Regions from separate parts of the Pantoea sp. X-Soil-ISGK-259 genome, predicted to be linked through region 3. Evidence: predicted binding sites of a transcription regulator. Region 3 holds the regulator's gene; each other region holds the start of a gene.

The links. Region 3 encodes PurR, which represses purine synthesis genes. Its sites were predicted from a motif close to CANGCAAACGTTTGCNTG; they were not measured.
Region 1: the regulator PurR is predicted to act here: its motif matches at 2,120-2,137, upstream of cvpA (colicin V production protein).
Region 2: the regulator PurR is predicted to act here: its motif matches at 1,994-2,011, upstream of AC6I77_RS01570 (nucleoside-specific channel-forming protein Tsx).

What each region holds. Positions count from the first base shown of each region.
Region 1 covers NZ_AP035986.1:2,794,480-2,800,407, forward strand. The annotation lists gene purF (amidophosphoribosyltransferase) at 16-1,533, opposite strand; gene cvpA (colicin V production protein) at 1,571-2,056, opposite strand; gene dedD (cell division protein DedD) at 2,322-3,104, opposite strand; gene folC (bifunctional tetrahydrofolate synthase/dihydrofolate synthase) at 3,094-4,362, opposite strand; gene accD (acetyl-CoA carboxylase, carboxyltransferase subunit beta) at 4,457-5,371, opposite strand; gene AC6I77_RS13115 (DedA family protein) at 5,516-5,928, opposite strand, start outside.
Region 2 covers NZ_AP035986.1:350,933-356,860, forward strand. The annotation lists gene AC6I77_RS01560 (LysR family transcriptional regulator) at 1-263, shown strand, start outside; gene yjdN (VOC family metalloprotein YjdN) at 336-773, shown strand; gene AC6I77_RS01570 (nucleoside-specific channel-forming protein Tsx) at 893-1,759, opposite strand; gene AC6I77_RS01575 (sensor histidine kinase) at 2,039-3,394, opposite strand; gene AC6I77_RS01580 (response regulator) at 3,391-4,050, opposite strand; gene AC6I77_RS01585 (helix-turn-helix domain-containing protein) at 4,513-4,881, shown strand; gene AC6I77_RS01590 (LysR family transcriptional regulator) at 5,049-5,928, shown strand, end outside.
Region 3 covers NZ_AP035986.1:1,763,597-1,769,524, reverse strand. The annotation lists gene rnt (ribonuclease T) at 58-726, shown strand; gene AC6I77_RS08225 (Grx4 family monothiol glutaredoxin) at 770-1,105, opposite strand; gene AC6I77_RS08220 (C40 family peptidase) at 1,470-2,279, shown strand; gene cydH (cytochrome bd-I oxidase subunit CydH) at 2,323-2,412, opposite strand; gene purR (HTH-type transcriptional repressor PurR) at 2,694-3,719, shown strand; gene punR (DNA-binding transcriptional activator PunR) at 3,716-4,621, opposite strand; gene punC (purine nucleoside transporter PunC) at 4,729-5,928, shown strand, end outside.

The DNA of each region.
Region 1 (5,928 bases), 1.0 Mb from region 3:
CACCCGCTGAGCATATCAGCCCTCGTTGTGCAGCTCGAGGTTTTCGACTTCGTTCTGGCGTTGAAGCGCTTTGGCGTCATCGTTGCGCAGCGATTCCAGATACTCCAGATACTGCTGATCGACATCTTTCGTCACGTAGATACCGTTGAACACCGAGCATTCAAACTGGGCGATGTCCGGGTTCTCTTCACGCACCGCTTCAATCAAATCGTCCAGGTCCTGGAAAATCAGCGCATCGGCTTTAATCAGCTGGCGAATCTCTTCCACTTCGCGGCCATGCGCAATCAGTTCCGTGGCGCTCGGCATATCAATGCCGTAGACGTTCGGGAAACGAATTTCCGGTGCAGCAGACGCCAGATAAACGCGTCTGGCGCCGGCTTCACGCGCCATCTCAATGATCTGCTCTGAGGTGGTGCCCCGCACGATAGAGTCATCCACCAGCAGGACATTTTTATCACGGAATTCAGCACGGTTAGCGTTGAGCTTGCGGCGAACCGCGCTGCGACGTAACTGCTGGCCCGGCATGATAAAAGTACGGCCAACGTAACGGTTTTTCACGAAGCCCTGACGATAAGGCTTGTCGAGAATACGGGCAATTTCCAGCGCGATATCGGTAGAGGTTTCCGGAATAGGAATCACCACGTCGATATCCAAATCTTCCCACTCGCGGGCAATTTTCTCGCCCAGCTTGGTGCCCATGCGGACACGGGCGCTGTAGACGGAGATTTTATCCAGGAAAGAGTCCGGACGGGCAAAATAGACATATTCGAACAGGCACGGATTGCTTTTCGGGTTTTCAGCACACTGGCGGGTAGAGAGCTGGCCCGCTTCAGTGACATAGACGGCTTCACCCGGTGCGACGTCACGGATGAACTCAAAGCCCAGCGTATCCAGCGCGACGCTCTCGGAGGCGACCATATATTCGGTGCGACCATCAGCGATAACGCGCTTGCCCAGCACCAGCGGACGGATGCCATTAGGGTCACGGAAAGCAACCATGCCGTGGCCGATAATCATCGAGACAACCGCGTAGGCGCCACGCACCTGCTGATGTACGGCAGCCACCGCGGCAAAAATGTTGTCGGCTTCCAGCGGATCATTTTGAAAACGATCTAACTCCTGCGCAAAGATATTCAGCAGGATTTCAGAATCTGAGGTGGTATTAACGTGACGGCGGCCCTTTTCAAACAGGTGCTTGCGCAGCACATGGGCGTTGGTCAGGTTACCGTTATGCGCCAGGGTGATGCCGTATGGGGAGTTTACATAGAATGGCTGCGCTTCAGAGGCACTGGAGCTTCCCGCAGTGGGATAACGCGCGTGGCCAATCCCCATATTGCCCTGCAGACGCTGCATGTGGCGTGCTTCGAAAACGTCGCTGACCAGGCCATTTGCCTTTCGCAGGCGAAAACATTTCAGCGCATCAATCGTACAAATGCCTGCGGCATCCTGCCCGCGGTGCTGGAGCACCGTTAACGCGTCATAGATCGACTGGTTGACCGGCATGAAACCGGTGATACCGACAATACCGCACATGTTGTCATTTCCTCATTTAGCCGCACTCCCGGTCACATCACCGGGGTAAAAAACTCGACGTGCTTTTCAGGTAATCAAAAAACCACCTGATGATATAACTGAACTCGGGAATGAGTTGAGACTGTTGCCAGTCTGGACTTTTAGAAAAGCCAGTGAATGTATCAAGGAAGAACAGCAAAGCGGCTACGATCAGCACACCACGCAACGCCCCGAAACAGACGCCCAACACCCGGTCGGTTCCCGACAGGCCGGTTTTCTCCACCAGCGTGCCGATAACGTAGTTCACAATGGCCCCTACAATCAGGGTAGCCACAAACAGCACACCGATGGCGATACCGTTACGAACCAGTTCGTCGTCAAAACCTGTAAACCAGACTGCAAGGTAGGCGTAGTAATGACTGGCGACAAAAAACGCGCATCCCCAGGTAACAAGAGATAAGGCTTCCCGGACAAACCCACGGACGAGGCTGACCAGAGCCGAAAAACCAACTACCGCAATAATGACGTAATCAATCCAGATCATGAACTCTTCCAGCGCCAGTGCAATTGCACCCCTGCATCCAGTTCGGGGCGCATTCTAACAGAAAAAGAAAACGTTTGCGTAGCGGTTTTCTTTTTCTGCATCCATAAAAAAGGCGATGAAAAAAAACGCAATCGCCTGGGTGATTCTCAGCCGGAAAGGCCGTTGAAAATATTCACTATTTCAGGCGTACCGCGCGACCTGAGCACGCTGTACGCCGGGAAAAAGACGCTGCCTGTTACTGCTATCGGCAGCGCCAATCGCCGGTTTAGCGGGCGCTGTACGGTTTCACAACACCGCCCAACCCTGAGATGCTTTTCAGCTCGCCAACGGCACTCTGCATTTTGGCTTTCGAGGCATCCGGCCCGACGTAAATGCGGGTAATCTGACCCTGAACGGGCGTTGAAGGCACAGTAAAGGCGCGATAGCCCGACAGCCGCAACTGCGCGACAATCTCATTCACTTTGCTGGCGTTTTTCAGCGCACCTAACTGCACCACATAAGCCTGCCCTGCCGGTGCGGTCGTCTCTGCTGCTTTTGGCGCCGCTTCCTGCTTCGGCTGTTCGACCGCTTTAGGCGGTTCTTCCGGCTTCGGCTTCGTCTGCTCCACCGCTTTAGGCTTCTGCTGTTCGACCGGTTTCTGCTTAGGCTGCTCAGTGACTTTAGTTTTCTGCTGCTCTGCCACTTTCGGTTTGGTCACCGTCTGTGCAGGCACAGACTGATGAACCGGCGGCGGCGAAACCACAGTCGGTTCGGTATCATCATCCGGCTCGGCACGCCCCTGCTCTGCCGTGACGCTGCTTTTGCTATTACCATTACTGCTGTTGACCGCATTGCCCGCGCCTTCAGGTGGCTGGGATGGCAGCGACTGGGTAACCGGTGGCACCATTTCACTGTCCTGCTGATCGTCAGGTTTCGGCACCAGCGGAATGGCTGCGAACTCTTCTTTGTAATGCTTTTTCTGACCATCCAGCAGCCCTGGCAGCACAATCACGCCAACGGCGACCAGAATAACGGTGCCGACTAAACGGTTTTGAAACTTACTTGCCACGTCCTTTCTCCGTTTCAATCGATTCCATGACCTGCGCAACGGTGTGGAATGAACCACAGACCAGCACAGTGTCCTGCGGCGCTGCCCGCTGGCGTGCCTGCTGCCAGGCGAGCTCAACCGAGCTAAAGGCTTCGCCCTGCGAGAGGCAGTCCAGCAGTTGCTCAGCACTGGCGCCGCGCGGACCGTCAAGCGGTGCGCAGTACCAGGCATCGACCATGGGTGCCAGCGCCGTCAGCGTACCGGCAATATCTTTATCATGCAGCATGCCCACGACGGCATGCACTTTGCCGCGTTTCGGCAGCGTCGCCAGCCGTGACGCCAGATACGACGCTGCATGCGGATTATGAGCGACATCCAGAATCACGCGCGGTGATTCACTAATCGTCTGAAAACGTCCTGGCAGCATCGCCAGCGGCAGGCTGGCGCGAATCTGCGCCTCACTGACCTCAAGCCCTGAGACACGCAGCGCGACCAGTGCCGTCGCCGCGTTAGGTAACGGCACCTGGGGGAGCGGCAGATCGTTAAGCTCCCCCAGCGCATCACGCAGCGACCAGCTTTCGGCCTGAGCTTGCCATGACCAGTCACGGTTGCGCTGTAACAGCTCAGCGCCTTTTTCCTGCGCGACCACCGCGATGCTGTGTGGCATATCGGGTTCACCGACGACTGCCGGTTTCCCCGCCCGGAACACACCCGCTTTCTCACGCCCGATGCTTTCGCGATCCGGCCCAAGCCAGTCAGTATGATCCAGTGCAATGCTGGTGACTACGGCGACATCGGCATCCACGATGTTGGTGGCATCCAGCCGTCCGCCGAGGCCGACTTCGAGGATCACCACATCCAGCTGCGCCTGGCGGAACAGATTGAGCGCAGAGAGCGTGCCAAATTCGAAATAGGTCAGGGAGATATCCGCACGTCCGGCTTCAATCTCCGCAAAGCTGGCGCAGTGCTGCGCTTCACTCAGCTCCTCTCCCTGGACCCGAACACGCTCGGTGTAGCGCACCAGATGTGGCGAGCTGTAGACGCCAACGCGGTAGCCCGCGGCAATCAGCAGCGTTTCCAGGGTCCGACAGGTCGTGCCTTTGCCATTAGTGCCGGCTACGGTAAAGACAAAGGGAGCGGGTTTCAGCAGGTCGAGACGAAGTGCTACCTGACGAATACGGTCCAGACCCAGTTCGATGGCCTGAGTATGCAGGTGCTCAAGATAATAAAGCCACGTGGCCAAAGGCGACGTGGCTTGAGGAAGGTGAAGATTGTCCATATGTCCCGTTTTGCTTATTTATACCTGGCAGACTGGTGCTGCGGTATACGGTGCATTGGTAAGAGGTGCTTTGGACGCACCTCTCTATCTCCTGTCAGGCCTCGTTGCTTTCCGATTCAGTCGTCGCAGGAGCGGACTGTTCACCGTCATGCAGCGGTGCTGGCAGGTTCATCATTTTTGCCAGCAGGCTTGCCAGTTTGTAACGCATTTCCGGACGACGAATGATCATATCGATCGCGCCCTTCTCAATCAGGAACTCACTGCGCTGGAAGCCTGGCGGCAGTTTTTCGCGCACGGTCTGTTCGATCACGCGTGGACCGGCAAAGCCGATCAGCGCTTTAGGTTCCGCGATATTGAGGTCACCCAGCATCGCAAAACTGGCCGAAACGCCACCCATCGTCGGGTCAGTCAGCACAGAAATATATGGCAGACCGCGCTCGCGCATTTTGGCCAGTGCCGCACTGGTTTTCGCCATCTGCATCAGCGACTGCAGCGCTTCCTGCATACGGGCACCACCACTGGCGGAGAAGCAGATCAGCGGACAGTTATCTTCTAACGCCTGCTCAACCGCACGCACAAAGCGCGCACCAACCACAGAACCCATTGAACCGCCCATAAAGGCAAATTCAAAGGCTGCCGCAACAACCGGCATGCCGTGCAGCTGACCTTTCATGACAACCAGCGCATCTTTCTCGCCGGTGTCTTTCTGGGCCGCTACCAGACGGTCTTTATACTTTTTGGAGTCACGGAACTTGAGCAGATCTTTAGGTTCAAGTTCACTGCCCAGCTCAACCATAGTGCCCTGATCGAGGACACTGCCGAGACGCTCACGGGCATGCATACGCATGTGATGGTCACACTTCGGGCAGACCTCAAGATTACGCTCCAGCTCGGCGCGGTAGAGAACCTGACCACAGCTGTCACACTTGGTCCAGACCCCTTCCGGGATACTGGCTTTGCGCACAGGCGTTCCGGTGCTTTTATTAAGAATGCGTTCAATCCAGCTCATTGATGACCTTTCTGTTTAAAACTGACCTGGTCCAGTCGTCTTGATACTGCTGAAAACAGCTTCAGCAGACGGTAAATGTCGCTCATTAAACCACAACCTGTTCAGACTGTGGATAAAAATCTGGTCTTACCCCTGAGCGAAGCCTTATGGCAGCTTCTGCTGCTTAGCCTGACGGCGATGACGCCAGACTTCAATCACACCCGGCAGAATCGACACCACGATAATGCCGACAATCAGCAGCTTCAGATTTTCCTGCACCACCGGCAGATCGCCAAACAGGTAGCCGGCGTAGGAGAACAGCAGCACCCATAGCAGCGCACCCGTCACGTTGAACAGTGCGAAGTGGCGATAGGACATATGGCCCATACCCGCAACAAACGGCGCGAACGTCCGGACGATGGGCACAAAGCGCGCAAGGATAATGGTTTTTCCGCCATGACGGGCATAAAACGCATGGGTTTTATCCAGATGGCTGCGACGGAAAATCTTCGAGTTCGGGTTACTGAACAACCGTTCGCCAAACAGGCGGCCAATGGTGTAGTTCACCGCATCGCCCA
Region 2 (5,928 bases), 1.4 Mb from region 3:
TTGGCGAGCGCGGCATGGCACCTAAAATCGTGGTGACCTGTGAAACCTTTATGGCCTGCACCAGCCTGGTGGCACAAAGTGATTTCATCAGTATTCTGTCGGTCGACGTGATTGACGATCCCATTCTGGGCCGTTCGCTTGTGGCACTGTCGCTCGATGACCCTTTGCCGAAAGCGATCTTCTATCTGATTCAGCGCAAAGACACGACGCTGACCCCAATGAGCAGTTATATGGCACAACTCTTTCGCCGTTATTGTCAGTAAAATCAGTACGTAAAGTCGATCGTCTACACTGTTAAGGTACTGAAAAAATCCAACCGACAAATAGAGGTTACGATGCAAGTTAGTCCTTATCTGTTTCTCTATGGCCGTTGTGAAGAGGCTATCGACTTTTACCTGCAGGCAACCGGTGGAGAGTTACTCTCTAAAATGAAATTCGGTGATATGCCGGATCAGGGTGAGCAGGTCGGCGATGAGTCCGCAGCGCCACAGCCGCCAGAAAAGATCATGCATGCGCAATTACGCATTGGTGACGGTGAGCTGATGCTCAGCGATGGCAATACCGAACAGCCTCCAGCGTCAGAGCATGCGGGTTACGCGGTCAGCCTCTCTACCCATGATGTTGAAAAGGGCAAAGCCTGGTTTGAGAAATTATCGGCAGGCGGCAAAGTGACGACGCCATGGCAGGAGACGTTCTGGTCGAACGGATTCGCGATGTTCATTGATAAATTCAACATTCCATGGCGCATCAATGTTGAGAAGCCGCAGAATTAAATGCAGAGCAGATGCAGTGCTTATCAGATTAGCCTGCAGCTGAAAAGCTGGCCCTGATGCGTGATGTCCTGGGCCAGCTCACCGACTAAACGGGCGGTTGTTGCAACCGCCCGCTATTATCAGAAGTTATAACCCGCCACCAGGTAGTAACCCCAGCCGGTCGATTTCACTTCAAACGGACCCTTGCCGAAGTTCAGCTCCTGGCCATCCGCCCACTGTCCGCCGTTATGGAAGTAACGCGCCACCGCAGAGAAGTGCCAGTGATCGTAACCCAGGGACAGAATGTGGCTGGAGGCAATAGAGTTGCTGGTGCGTGATGAACCGCCTTTCTCATTGAGATCGGAACCCCAGTCGAAGTTGGTGAAGCCCACATAGCCCAGGTTACCACCCCACAGCGTGGTGATTGGCACGAAGTATTTCACCTTAAAGCGATAGCCATCCCAGCTGTTTTCGTTCGCCGCGCCGTAGTTTTCCCACTGATATTTGGCATAGACGTTCAGCGACAGGCCGACATCGCTGTGCGTATCGATATCGGTGCCCAGACCCATGTACCAGGTGTTCTGGCGGTTATCGCTGTTACGGCCCATGTCGTAAATGTAGTTGTTGGCGAAATACCACTCTTTGAACGGGCCAAAGGCCAGGCTGGTGCCGGTCAGCTTGTCGATAGAGAAGCGTGGTTCAATCTCCATAAACATCGGTGAACCGTGGTCGAACACGCCATTGGCATTGCTGTTGCCCACGCCGAAGAAGTTAGGCACGTCGAGATAGCCGTAGAAATCAAACCAGTCTTTCCTGGCAAACGCTTCATATTCCAGATAAACGTCGTTGTTAAACTGCGGTCCGAAACGCGTGTGGTAACTACCGACCACGTTTACGCTCTGATGCCACCAGTCGGAGACATACTGCGGATCGCTTTCCGCTGCCTGCGCAGCACCACTCAATGAACATGCCAGCACGGCACCTGCTATCAACGTTTTATATTTCATTATTATCAGCCACATGCTTTTGACCGCCGCACAGCAGACGCAGTCAGAGAAAAATCGGTCCCTTGATGGGAATGAGGGTTTCACAGCAAATAACAGCCAGTTCTTCAGCCCGCGTAGCGTGCCTGTAACAGATCGATAGAAAATAGATTTTGCTCACGTTTGTCAAAAAGTGTTGCATTACAATTCAGCTAAAATGTGATGAGCTTCACAATAACGGCGTGGATCGAACGGAACCAGGCAACCGTTTACGTTGTCTGGTTCGTGATCAAACAGCGGGAATCAGGGAAGTGTAACGCGAACCTGCAAACCACAAATTGCACCCTGTGGCGAGAGGCAATTGGAAAGGGCGACGTGAATCTGATGCTTTTGAGCGACGTTGCGCACAATGGATAATCCCAGGCCGCTACCCTGGGCTTTAACGTCAGGCGAACGGGTAAAGCGATCAAATGCGCGCTCGATAAAGGATTCCGGCATGCCCGGCCCGTTATCCACAATATCGACCACGGTCTTTCCGGCAACCCGATGCAGCAGTACATCGACCAGGCTACCTTCCGGGGTGTGTAGCATGGCGTTACCAATCAGATTATCGAACAGGCTTCGCAGCTCGGAACGGCTGGCCTGCAGACGGTACTGCGTGGAGCCATTAAAGCCGATATCGATGCCGCGTTTATCCGCCACGACCATCAGCTGCTCAATGCTCTCTTTCAGCAGATCTTCCAGTTCGATATGCTCAACGCTGGCGACCACGCTCTGGTCATCCTGGCGTGAGACATTGAGTAATTGCGTGACCAGGTGACGGGTACGTGTCACGCCCGCTTCCAGCTGGCTGAACTGCCGGCTCGCTTCGCCTGGCTGAATATGCTGACGCAGGTTTTCCAGCTGTAACGTCACGGCCGTTACCGGCGTGCGCAGTTCATGGGCGGCGTCTTCCAGGAACTGACGCTGTGACGACCAGGCCTCACGCAGTTTACTCAGCAGCGAGTTATAGGCGGCCACCAGCGGCAGGATCTCATCCGGTAAACCTTCCGGTGAGACGTTGTGCGGATGATGCGTCTCCTGCGCGGCAATCTGACGCGAAGCGACCTGCAGATCCCGGGTGATCTTGCGTACGACCAGCCAGATCACCAGCAGCGACAGCGGCATCATCAGGATCATCGGAATGATCGCCGACAGCGCCCGCTTGACCATCAATGCCTTCATGTAGCTGAGGTTGTGCATCACCTGAATGGTTTTAATCTCACTGCCAGGCAAGCCGGGCCGGGTATAGATGCGCCATTCACAGTCGTCGCACTGACCGATATGGACGTCGCGATAGCCACGCTGGTTTTGCAGCGGGGCCTGCAGCTCCGGCCATGAGCTGGCGCGCAACTGACCCTGATCGTCCCATAGCTGCACCACAAAGGCGCTTTTCGCCTTGTCAGGCGCAATAAGCATCGGCATCAGGGCGGGCATCTGTTTATTGGTGGACCAGGCATCCGCGATTTTGGCCAGCTGATCGTCCTTCATGGTGCCGACCATATCGCCGTAGCAGCTGAAGAAATACCAGGTGACGCCACCGATCATCAGCAGATGAATAATCAGCAGCGTAGAGAGTAATTTGTTGCGCAGTGAGCGCATAAAGCGAAAAGGTTTCATATTGCCGGCACCCGCCAGCCCAGACCGCGCACGTTGCGGATCACGTCGTTATCCAGCTTGCGGCGCATCCCGTGGATCAACACATCCACCGCGTTGCTGCTGACTTCATCGCCCCAGCCATAGATACGGTTTTCCAGCTGCTCGCGTGACAGAATAGCGCCCGGCCGCTCCAGCAGGGCGTAGAGCAGGGCATATTCGCGCGCCGTAAGCTGTTCACGCTGGCCTTTGTAGAGCACTTCACGGGTCATCATATCCAGCTGCACATCGCCGCTGCCCAATACGGAATCTGCCGCGCCGTGGCTGCGTCGGGTAATGGCGCGCATCCGGGCCATGACTTCCTGTAAATCGAACGGTTTAAGCAGGTAGTCGTCAGCACCGCTGTCGAGTCCCTGAATCCGCTGCGCCACCGTGTCGCGTGCAGTAAGAATGAGTACTGGCGTCGCGTCGCCGCGCCCGCGCGCCCGGCGCAGGACCTGCAGGCCATCATCCCGTGGTAAGCCGAGATCGAGCAGCACGCAGCTGTAGCCGCCTTCGCTCCAGGCGTTCTGGGCATAGACGCCATCGCGCACCCAATCCACCGACCAGCCCGCGCCCTGCAGTGCCTGCTGCAGGTTAGCGCCGATCATTTCATCATCTTCAACCAGTAACACGCGCATGGCTGATCTCCTTCATAAAGATAAGAGAGAGTTTACTCACTAATTGTTAGGCCAGAATTATCCTTCCGCCGTCATACTTCGCACTGTGGCGGCGTTGGCTGCTTTTGCTCACCCCAGTCACTGACTGATGTCAGCTCCCGGGGATTCGCGCATTTGCCGCCTTGCCACAGCACGAATTATTTTGGCGGACCGCTGTTCTCTTACTTCGCACTGTAGCGGCACTGGCTGCTTTTGCTCACCCCATTCACTGACTGATGTCAGCTCTTGGGGATTCGCCCTTGCCTCAGCACAAATTATTTTGGCAGTCTGCCGGCCTTAACGTTTTGCTGGAGTCGCGTCTGGCCGCGCAATGCGGCACCCGTTTCCGTCCTTGCTAATTCTGCGCTAATTTTCTGCTAATTAAGGGATAAATTTAAACAAGTAAAGTGGTTCCACTGCACATCAGAATCGACAGGAGGAACCATGAATCAGCGCGAGTTTATTCGGAGTTTGCTGGACTGGATTGAGAATAACTTAGGACACGATCTGCACCTGGATGAAGTGGCGCGCCGCTCAGGCTATTCGCGCTGGCATCTGCAACGCCTGTTTCGACAGCATACTGGTTTTTCACTGGCAGAATATATCCGTCAGCGCCGCCTGACCGAGTCTGCGCTCACGTTGCTGAGCAGCAACGAAGCGATACTGCAGGTGGCGATGAACTACGGCTTCGATACCCAGCAGGCCTACACCCGCACCTTTAAAAACTATTTCATGATGACGCCGGGCCAGTTGCGCCGTCAGCGTCGCGTCGAGCCGGATCGGCTGCTGTTCCCCCTGGCGATGGCCAGCTGATGCCTGATAAGATCTTCCCGTCACAGCCAGCAGACGGGAAGGTCGGCCCGCGCTCTGCACCATTCTCCTCCTGCCTCTGCCTCGCTTTTTTTCCCGCCCGCCACAGCGTCCCAGCCTGAACGTGTTAGTTTGTTGCCAGCATCCCTTTATTTTCGGAGTCGGGAAACATGGAAAACGGCGCGAATTTAACCGCCATGCTGGTATTTGCTCGGGTAGTAGAATTACAGAGTTTCAGTGAAGCGGCCCGCGCACTGGGCTGGTCCAAATCCCATGTCAGTCGGGAGATCGCCCGGCTGGAGTTGCGGCTCGGTATCCGATTATTGCAGCGCACTACGCGGCGGCTGGCACTCACCGAGATGGGCCAGGCATACTATCCCTACTGTGTGCGAATGCTGGCTGAAGTGCAGCGTGCCGAAGCCTTTGTGCAGCAGTTGCATCAGCAGCCCGCCGGCCATATCCGACTTCAGGCACCCGTCACCTTCGGCTGCCAGTGTGTCGTTCCTGTTCTGAACCGTTTTCTGCGTCGTCATCTGCATATCAACGTTGATCTTGATCTGACCGATCGCAATCATGATCGGCTGGACGATCAGACGGATCTGGCGATTGTGATCCGATCCCGATCCCCGCAGCAGGGCAATTTCCGGGTATTGAGCGATATCGACTGGGGACTCTATGCCGCGCCCGCTTATCTGGCGCAGCGGCCCGCCATCACCCACCCCGAAATGCTGCCGCGCCACGACCTGCTGATGTTCCATGGTCCGGCACACACCGCCGCGCTGCCGTTCCGCCGGGATAAACAGCGACTGGCGCTGGACGTGCGCAGTCGTTTTCGCGCCAACAACAGCATGGCGCTGCTTAATGCCGCGCTGGCGGGCAGTGGCATCGCCTATTTGCCTTCCTACATGGCGCAGGAGGCGATGGCGCGTGGGGATATCCAGCAGCTGCTGCCGGAGTGGCAGATGGATCGCCTGCAAAGCTATCTCCTGCTTCACGACCATCCCGACCCGGTGTCACCGGTGACGCTACTGTGTGATGCACTGGTTGAGG
Region 3 (5,928 bases):
ACCCGGCCCCGTTTTTTGCCATAATACGCGCTGCCCTTTTTCTGCAACGAGATCCTGATGTCTGAATCGAATTCCCCTAATGCACTCAATCAACGTTTCCGTGGCTTCTATCCGGTGGTGATCGACGTTGAAACCGCAGGTTTCAACGCGCAAACCGATGCGTTACTGGAGATTGCTGCCATCACGCTGAAAATGGATGAAGAGGGCTGGATTCAGATTGACCAGACGCTGCATTTCAACGTCGAACCTTTTGTCGGTTCGCTGCTGCATCCTGAAGCGCTGGCGTTTACCGGTATCGATCCCAGCAATCCGCTGCGCGGAGCAGTCAGTGAATATGAAGCGCTGCATGCCATTTTCAAAATGGTGCGCAAGGGGATTAAGGACAGTGGCTGCAATCGCGCCATTATGGTGGCGCACAATGCCACTTTTGACCTGAACTTTATGTCAGCAGCGGCAGAGCGTGCCAGCCTGAAGCGCAATCCGTTTCACCCCTTTGCCACCTTTGACACCGCGGCACTCAGCGGACTGGTGCTGGGTCAGACGGTTCTGGCGAAAGCCTGTATTGCGGCGGGAATGGAGTTTGACAGTACCCAGGCGCATTCGGCGCTTTATGACACGCAGCAGACAGCAACACTGTTCTGCGAGCTGGTGAACCGCTGGAAACGCTTAGGCGGCTGGCCACTGCCTTTCGCGGAAGGCGATGCAGAAGCCAGTGCATCCGCATAAGGGAGGCTGCAATGGAAAAGGCCGACGTGATGTCGGCCTTTTTTTATTCTGCTTCTTTAAATTTTTCTGCAGTCTCTTTGATCAGCGTCTGCAGTTCACCACGCTGCAACATCTCAACGATGATGTCGCAGCCACCGACCAGCTCGCCATCAACCCACAGCTGCGGGAAGGTTGGCCAGTTAGCGAATTTCGGCATCTCGGCACGAATGTCCGGGTTCTGCAGAATATCCACGTAAGCAAAACGCTCACCACAGGCTGACAGCGCCTGTACCGCCTGTGCAGAGAAACCGCAGCTAGGCAGTTTCGGGGAACCTTTCATGTACAGCAGGATCGGATTTTCTGCGATCTGGCGCTGAATTTTTTCTACAGTACTCATAATTGCCTTCCTTAAATCGTGACTTCGTGTTTGTTTATTGTAGCGACTTCGCAGCGTGACTGAAAACGAGATTTTGTCCGCTACCGATTATACCGCCATCATTGTTAAGTCCTGCAGCGGGATGCACGACCCTCTGATTATTAACAGCGGGTAACAGTTTAATAATTCGTAATAATTTCGCTGATATAAGACGCTGAAAATGTTCATTTTCAGCGCGATTACGTGGGTTGCACAGATTAATATTAAAAGGCATTACAGTTTTTAAACGAACTGGACTAGAATGGCCTGGGCCCTGATCCTGGATCAGATTAATCTCAACTTTGTCGCGGTGCGTAGTGGCCCTGACAACTTAACTAATCAACGGACTATGCGTTTAATCATTACGCTTTTCATGCTGGCCATTGCGCAACTGTTTTTCAACGTCGCTGCTGCTTCGCCGCACACGCCGGTGAACGTCAGTACGCATAAAGCAGAAAAAAAGAGTGCGCGCGACGATGAACGCCGCAAACGTCGCCAGGTAAAAACGGTGACGAAAAAGACTCGCCTCAGCCCTGTTCAAAAACTTAAAACGAAAAAACAGAAAAAAGTCGAACTCACTGCCAAACAGACGCCTGCTAAGAAGACCTCGCTTAAAACCGCCCGTATAAGCAAAAGCCAGCAAAAGAACAAAGAGAAGAAACGCTATGGCCATCAGCGCCTGCTAAAAACCGCTGAGGTCACCACCAGCGAGCCGGGCACGATTAAAATGAGCAAATCCCACCGTCAGCGTTATCAGAAGGCTCGCGAAACCGCGATGACCAAACTGATGGGCCAGCTGGGTAAACCCTACCAGTGGGGCGGCACTTCGCCGCATACCGGCTTCGATTGCAGCGGCCTGGTCTGGTACGCCTATAAAGATCTGGTGAAGTTTAAGATTCCGCGTACCGCTAATGAGATGTATCACCTGCGTGACGCCGCACCCATCAAGCGTGAGTCGCTGGAGAAAGGCGATCTGGTCTTCTTCCGTATTAATGGTCGCGGTACAGCGGATCACGTTGGCGTGTACCTGGGAGATGGCAAGTTTATCCAGTCACCGCGTACCGGAAAAGACATTCAGATTAGCGCATTAGGGGAAGATTACTGGCAGCGTCATTACATTGGTGCCCGTCGTGTGATGACGCCGAAAACCATACGCTAACCAGAAAACAGTCGTAAAAAGCCGGGAGATTCCCGGCTTTTTTTTAGTGCAGAATGGCGGTAAAACTAAAGGCTACAATCATCAGCAGACAGCCCGCAGTCGTCATTAAAGCCAGTTTAAGATCGGTACTCATTGTTTGCTCCTTAGTCACACAATTTGTGGGGATATCGCATTTTCCCACAGGGCCCGGTAAAAATCTCGTTTTATCCGTTCAGCCTTGTTAGAATCCCGCCTTTGTTGCGCAACGCGCGCAATCCTGATTCCGTTTGCGCCGGTTTTCAGGCGTTTTATTTCCGCCAGCGGCCTGTAAACCGGCCAAAAACGCGGCATTTTTGCGGAAAAAACCCTGAGCAGACGCAAACGTTTAACACTACGCTTATCATAGAGTTAGATAAGCACTGGAGTCCGATTTTCATGGCAACAATTAAAGATGTGGCGAAACGCGCTGGCGTCTCAACGACGACGGTTTCGCACGTCATCAATAAAACCCGCTTTGTCGCAGAAGAGACGCGTAACGCGGTCTGGCAGGCGATAAAAGAACTGCACTATTCGCCAAGCGCCGTGGCGCGCAGCCTGAAAGTGAATCACACCAGAACGCTGGGCCTGCTGGCGACCTCCAGCGAAGCCCCCTATTTCGCAGAGATTATTGAAGCGATTGAGAATCACTGTTTTGACAAAGGCTATACGCTGATTCTGGGGAATTCGCATAACGATCTGCAAAAACAGCGCGCCTATCTCAGCATGATGGCGCAGAAGCGTGTCGATGGTCTGCTGGTGATGTGCTCAGAATATCCAGACGACCTGCTGCAGATGCTGGAAGAGAACCGTAACATCCCGATGGTGGTAATGGACTGGGGCGAATCGCGCGCCGACTTCACCGACACGGTTCTGGATAACGCGTTCCAGGGCGGCTATCTGGCAGGACGCTATCTGATTGAACGCGGTCACCGCGACATTGGTGCTATCCCCGGTCAGATGGAGCGTAATACCGGTGGCGGACGTCATGCCGGTTTCCTGAAGGCGCTGGAAGAAGCCAGCATTCAGCCGCGCGCCGAGTGGATTGTCCAGGGTGACTTTGAGCCGGAGTCGGGCTATCAGGCGATGCAGCAGATCCTGTCACAGAAACAGCGCCCGACGGCGGTGTTCTGCGGTGGTGATATCATGGCAATGGGTGCAATTTGCGCCGCCGACGAAATGGGTTTGCGCGTACCGCAGGATATTTCGGTGATCGGTTATGATAATGTGCGCAACGCCCGCTATTTCGCACCGGCCCTGACCACCGTGCATCAGCCTAAAGCTCAGTTAGGTGAAAAAGCGCTGGATATGCTGCTGGACCGCATCACCAGTAAGCGTGAAGTGTCACAGACGATTGAAGTACACCCTACGCTGATTGAGCGCCGCTCGGTGGCCGACGGTCCATTCCGCGACTATCGCCGTTAATCCTCGCTTAACCACTCCTGATTAAGCGTTTGCGCATCACCCAGGTAGCTGAGCAACCAGCCAGTCGCCGGTGATGCGCGATCCTCAGCCCAGCTGACACAGCAGGGACTGTCCGGAAACGCCACCGGCAGAGTCAGTTCAACCAGATCGCCGCTGTCGAGCAGTGGCCTGGCAAGATGACCGGGCACCATCGCCACACACAATCCCGCCTGCACGCACTCCAGCCCGGTTTGCCATTCCGGCACCACCAGCCTGCGCTGGTTATCCAGCGTCCATGTCATTCGGCGCGGCAGTGCGCGTGAAGTATCTTCCAGCACCAGTGACGGCCAGCTACGCAGCGTGTCGTCATCGATCTGGCTCGCCTGCGTCAGGGGATGATCGGGCGCGACCACGCAGCGCCAGTTGAGTGTGCCCATATCGCGAAACGCAAAACGTCCGCCCACCGGAATCGCCTGGGTGGCCCCAATGGCCACTTCTACCCGGCCATCGGCCAGCGCATCCCAGACGCCGTTAAAAACTTCATAACTGATGATCAGCTCCATGTCGGGGAAATGGCGATAGAAATCTTTAACCAGTTGCCGGGTGCGCTGAGGTTTAGCGATACGGTCAACCGCGATGCTGAGCTGACCGCGCCAGCCGTTGGCCAGCTGCTGACACTGTCGTCGTGTGGCTAGCATTTTTTTGATGACGCTGCGCCCTTCACGGACAAAATGCTCGCCTGCCGGAGTCAGTACCACTTCACGGTGCTGACGCTCAAACAGCGGCACCGCCAGCCAACTCTCCAGCTGCCGCACCGTGTAACTGATGGCAGAGGGCACCCGATGTAACTCCTGCGCAGCAGCGCTAAAGCTGCCGCCACGGGCGACTGCGTCAACCACTTCTAATGCATATTCTGACCACATAATCTGCCTTCAAAATTTTTAACAGCAAGCGGCAAATATTACCGTTTCACAGCAGCAAACGCACCTTTTACACTCTGCCGCGTTTATCCTGCAAAAATGAGAATGAGATGTTGTCGAATAAAGGATTTATGCCTTACCTTGCCCTGCTGAGCATGCTCGGCTTTTTAGCCACCGATATGTACCTGCCCGCCTTCGGCGCGATGCAGCAAACGTTTAACACCTCACCCGGCCTGATCAGCGCCAGTATGAGTCTTTTTCTGGGAGGCTTCGCTGTGGGTCAGCTCTTCTGGGGACCCCTTTCCGATCGCATTGGCCGTAAACCTGTGCTGCTGACCGGGCTGGCCATGTTTGGGATCGGTTGTGCAGGCATGCTGTGGGTCAATGATATCTATCTGATGCTGGCGCTACGTTTTGTTCAGGCGATTGGCGTCTGTGCTGCTGCCGTTAGCTGGCAGGCACTGGTCGTGGATCGCTACCCTGCCGCACGTGCCAACAAAGTTTTCGCCACCATTATGCCGCTGGTTGCACTCTCTCCGGCACTGGCCCCGTTGCTGGGCGCCTGGCTGATTGGTCATTTCCACTGGCGTTCAATCTTCCTGGTGCTGACCCTGATTGCGGTAGCGCTGATTCTGACCACGCTGCGTCTGCCCACTGTTCGCAAAGTCGCAGGTGAAAAAAAGGCACAGCCGGGTTTCTTTACCCTGCTCAAATCGCGGGTTTATAGCGGCAACGTGCTGATCTACTCAGCCTGTTCTGCCAGCTTCTTTGCCTGGCTGACGGGTTCGCCGTTTATTCTGGCAGATTTAGGTCTCTCGCCTGCCGACATCGGCCTGAGTTATGTGCCACAGACCCTCGCCTTTTTGATAGGTGGCTTCGGCTGTCGCGCCCTGCTCAACCGCTTTAACGGTTCACAGTTGCTGCCATGGTTACTGGGTATCTATAGCCTGAGCATTCTGGCGCTGTTTGCTGTTGCGCTTGCCGGCAACAGCACGCTGGTTAGCCTGATGGTTCCATTCTGCGGCATGGCGCTGGCGAACGGCGCGATCTATCCGATTGTGGTCTCCAGTGCATTAATGCCCTTCCCGAATGCTACCGGCAAAGCGGCCGCATTGCAGAACACACTGCAGTTAGGTCTGTGCTTCGCCGCAAGCCTGGCGGTATCAGCCGGATTAACTCAGGCGCTGTTTACCACCACACTCACGATGACGGCGACCATTGTGCTCGCGCTGTTCGGCTTCGCCATGCAGCGTGCCGACAGCGCACAAAGTGTTGTTGCCTCAGCGCAACCTGCCTGCCAGGATAATCAC